Regions from separate parts of the Clostridium swellfunianum genome, predicted to be linked through region 2. Evidence: a T-box and tRNA genes for the amino acid it is inferred to sense, from the RefSeq annotation. Region 2 holds a T-box; the other holds one or more tRNA genes.
What was found. The T-box of region 2 lies ahead of asnS (asparagine--tRNA ligase). A T-box ahead of a tRNA ligase gene usually reads a tRNA of that ligase, here a tRNA-Asn.

Region 1: it has a tRNA-Asn gene. The T-box ahead of asnS (asparagine--tRNA ligase) is inferred to sense a tRNA for this amino acid. The anticodon was not compared.

Annotation. Positions count from the first base shown of each region.
Region 1 covers NZ_JAMOFV010000006.1:1,256,433-1,258,627, reverse strand. Annotated here, with positions in the region: rRNA gene NBE98_RS05740 (23S ribosomal RNA) at 1-1,147, shown strand, start outside; tRNA gene NBE98_RS05735 (tRNA-Asn) at 1,198-1,272, shown strand; rRNA gene rrf (5S ribosomal RNA) at 1,277-1,393, shown strand; tRNA gene NBE98_RS05725 (tRNA-Phe) at 1,403-1,478, shown strand; tRNA gene NBE98_RS05720 (tRNA-Cys) at 1,491-1,565, shown strand; gene NBE98_RS05715 (S24 family peptidase) at 1,745-2,195, shown strand, end outside.
Region 2 covers NZ_JAMOFV010000006.1:1,752,724-1,754,918, reverse strand. Annotated here, with positions in the region: gene asnS (asparagine--tRNA ligase) at 3-1,394, opposite strand; T-box leader at 1,487-1,729, opposite strand; gene NBE98_RS07950 (NAD-dependent protein deacylase) at 1,813-2,195, opposite strand, start outside.

The sequences.
Region 1 (2,195 bases), 500 kb from region 2:
GAGAATAGTCCCAAGCAACTGTTTAGCAAAAACACAGGTCTCTGCTAAAGCGAAAGCTGATGTATAGGGGCTGACGCCTGCCCGGTGCTGGAAGGTTAAGGGGATTGGTTAGCCGTAAGGCGAAGCCATGAACTTAAGCCCCAGTAAACGGCGGCCGTAACTATAACGGTCCTAAGGTAGCGAAATTCCTTGTCAGGTAAGTTCTGACCCGCACGAATGGCGTAATGACTTGGGAACTGTCTCAACAACGAATCCGGCGAAATTGTATTGCGAGTGAAGATGCTCGCTACCCGCGATTGGACGGAAAGACCCCGTAGAGCTTTACTGTAGCTTAGCATTGAGATTCGGTATTGTCTGTACAGGATAGGTGGGAGACTGGGAAACAGGGTCGTTAGGCCCTGCGGAGTCATCCTTGGGATACCACCCTGACAGTACTGAGTTTCTAACTGGCGGCCATGAATCTGGTCACAGGACATTGTTAGGTGGGCAGTTTGACTGGGGCGGTCGCCTCCTAAAATGTAACGGAGGCGCTCAAAGGTTCCCTCAGAGCGGTTGGAAATCGCTCGAAGAGTGTAAAGGCAGAAGGGAGCCTGACTGCGACACTTACAAGTGGAGCAGGTACGAAAGTAGGACTTAGTGATCCGGTGGTTCCTCGTGGGAGGGCCATCGCTCAACGGATAAAAGCTACCTCGGGGATAACAGGCTGATCTCCCCCAAGAGTCCACATCGACGGGGAGGTTTGGCACCTCGATGTCGGCTCGTCGCATCCTGGGGCTGAAGTAGGTCCCAAGGGTTGGGCTGTTCGCCCATTAAAGCGGCACGCGAGCTGGGTTCAGAACGTCGTGAGACAGTTCGGTCCCTATCCGTCGCGGGCGCAAGAAGTTTGAGAGGAGCTGTCCTTAGTACGAGAGGACCGGGATGGACTAACCTCTGGTGCACCAGTTGTCACGCCAGTGGCACGGCTGGGTAGCTATGTTAGGACGGGATAAACGCTGAAAGCATCTAAGCGTGAAGCCCACCTCAAGATAAGACTTCTCATAGCGTAAGCTAGTAAGACCCCTTGAAGAACACAAGGTTGATAGGTCAGAGGTGTAAGTGTGGTAACATATTTAGCTGACTGATACTAATAGGTCGAGGGCTTGACCAAATATATTTTAATCTGTGCAATTTTGAAAGAACAAAATTCTTTCTACATATTCCGTGGTAGCTCAATGGCGGAGCATTCGGCTGTTAACCGAAGGGTTGGAGGTTCGAGTCCTCTCCACGGAGCCATTTATCTGGTGATGATGGCGAGAAGGTTACACCCGTTCCCATACCGAACACGATGGTTAAGCTTCTCAGCGCCGATGGTACTGCTCGGGAGACTGAGTGGAAGAGTAGGACGTTGCCAGGTCATTTATTTGGCTAGATAGCTCAGTCGGTAGAGCAGAGGACTGAAAATCCTCGTGTCCCTGGTTCGATTCCTGGTCTAGCCACCAAAAAGTGAATAAGGCGCTATAGCCAAGTGGTAAGGCAGAGGTCTGCAAAACCTCTATTCCCCAGTTCAAATCTGGGTGGCGCCTCCATATACATAGAACGTTCTGGATTTTTCAGAGCGTTTTTTATATTTTATTTAACACTTAAAAATAAAATAATTTAGATAATTAAAATATCACATAGAAAATTTATTTAGTTTATAATAAAATGTATGTAGTGGCTATTATTTATTTTACGTGTACATGAGAAAGGCAGGAGAGATTTACTTATGAGTAGAGCAGGAGAGAGATTGCAAAATATAAGAACACAACTTGGATTAAGCCAAAAGCAGCTAGCTAAGAAGCTTGGTGTAGCCGAGAATTTTATAAATGAAGTAGAGCAGGGAAGAAAGATTCTAAGTGAGGCACTTATAAATAAGCTTTCTAAGCTTACAGGAAAAGATATAAATGATATAACTATGTCCATCGAGGAAGAAGCTTCTAGAGAAGAAGTTGATATAAAATCAGATGCAGTAAGAGTCAATAGAGTTGCATCAACAAAAGCATCAAACAAAGAGTTGCCTAAGGTAAATGATGTGTGGAGCGACGCTTTAAATTCAGTATTAAAAACTATACCTGTATGCAAATATGACTTAAAGGAAACAGTAGGCAGCAGACAGCTTCCAGTAGTATCTAACAAGGTGGAAGGTCATGCCCTAGATAAAGTAATATATCTATTAA
Region 2 (2,195 bases):
TATTAAAACTCTGAAGTTCCTGTAGTTCTTGGGAATGGAATAACATCTCTTATATTTGTCATTCCTGTTAAATACATAAGTATTCTTTCAAAGCCCAGACCAAACCCTGAGTGAACAGTTTCACCATATTTTCTAAGCTCTAAATACCACCAGTAGTCTTCTTTCTTAAGCCCAAGCTCTTCCATTCTTGCCTCAAGAACGCTAAGTCTTTCTTCTCTTTGGCTTCCACCAATGATTTCACCAACCCCAGGCACAAGAAGATCAGCTGCAGCAACTGTTTTTCCATCATCATTTTGTCTCATATAAAAAGCCTTGATTTCCTTTGGATAATCTGTAACAAATACAGGCTTCTTAAAGTGCTTTTCTGTAATGTATCTCTCATGCTCAGTTTGAAGATCAATACCCCACTTAACTGGGTATTCAAACTTTTCACCGCTCTTTTCAAGAATCTCTACAGCTTCTGTATAAGTTATTCTTCCAAAATCAGAATTAACTACATTGCTTAGTCTATCAAATAAGCCTTTATCGATAAAGCTGTTGAAGAACTCCATTTCTTCTGGAGCATTTTCCATAACATATTTGATTATATACTTAACCATTGCTTCAGCAACTTCCATATCGTCTTTAAGATCCGCAAAAGCCATTTCAGGTTCTATCATCCAGAACTCTGCAGCGTGTCTTGCTGTATTGGAGTTTTCTGCTCTGAAGGTTGGTCCAAAGGTATAAATGTCTCTAAATGCAAGAGCAAAGGTTTCTCCGTTTAGCTGACCGCTAACTGTAAGGTTTGTTTCCTTTCCGAAGAAATCTTGGGCAGTATCTATCTTGCCTTCCTCTGTTTTTGGAATATTGTTTAAATCAAGAGTTGTAACTCTGAACATTTCTCCAGCACCTTCCGCATCGCTTCCAGTTATAATTGGAGTGTGTACATACACAAAGCCCTGTTCTTGGAAGAATTTGTGAATAGCGTAGGCTGCTAAGGAACGTACTCTGAACACCGCTGAAAAAGTGTTGCTTCTAGCTCTTAAGTGAGCTATAGTTCTTAGGTATTCTAGGCTATGTCTCTTCTTTTGAAGAGGATAATCAGAATTAGACATTCCCTCGATTATAATTTTCTTTGCCTTTATTTCAAAAGGCTGTTTAGCCTCTGGAGTAAGCTCCACAAGCCCTTCTACAGTTACAGACGAACTTATAGGCAGCTTTGATACATCCTTATAGTTTTCCATATCGCTTTCAAATACTACCTGAACATTTTTAAAGAAGCTTCCATCGTTTAGCTCTATAAAACCAAAGGCATTAGAAGCTCTTATAGTCCTTACCCATCCTGATATGCTTACTACTTGCCCAGCATGCTTCTCAGTTTCTCTGTAAAGTTGTTTAATTACTACTGATTCCATAATATTTCCTCCTATACTATATCTAAGTATTATTTTTACCACCTTTAGGCAATAATTATGTAAATAAAAAAACCTTCCATTCCACTACAAAGTAATGGGACGAAAGGTTGTATTCGCGGTGCCACCCAAATTGCCGAACAAAATCGGCCAGCTCAAAGAAGTACATATAATACTCTCCAATCTGTAACGCTTTGGCTGCGTCTAAGTCTACTCTCTCAAGGATTTCGGTTAGAAACTCAGAGCTGTTCTTCACCATAAGCTTCATACCAGTCTTCCACCAACGCTGGCTCTCTTTAAATCCACTGTACAGCTACTCTTCTCATCAATGTTTTTAATTATTATATTAATTATATAATATACTACTAATAGCGATATATGTCAACAGTAAAATAACGGTTTTTAAAATTAAAAGAATTCTTTATGTGATATTTTTAAAAACCTCTCCAATGCTGTCCTTTATAATTAAATTTGCCCTGCTGTCATAAGGCGTTCCTGTTTTATTTATTAAAACCAGATTACTGCCTTTGTAATAGGTCACCAGATTAGCCGCAGGATAAACTGAAAGAGAGGTGCCACCTACTATCAAAACCTCAGCTTTTTCTATATATTGAACTGCTCTTTGAAGCACATTCATATTAAGTCCTTCCTCATAAAGCACTACATCAGGCTTTACTACACCGCCGCATCTGCTGCATTTTGGAATATCAGCTGAATTTATGATATAGTCAAGAACAAAAAATTCGTGACAGTTCATACAATAATTCCTGTGAATAGAACCATGAAGTTCTAAAACATTCTTAC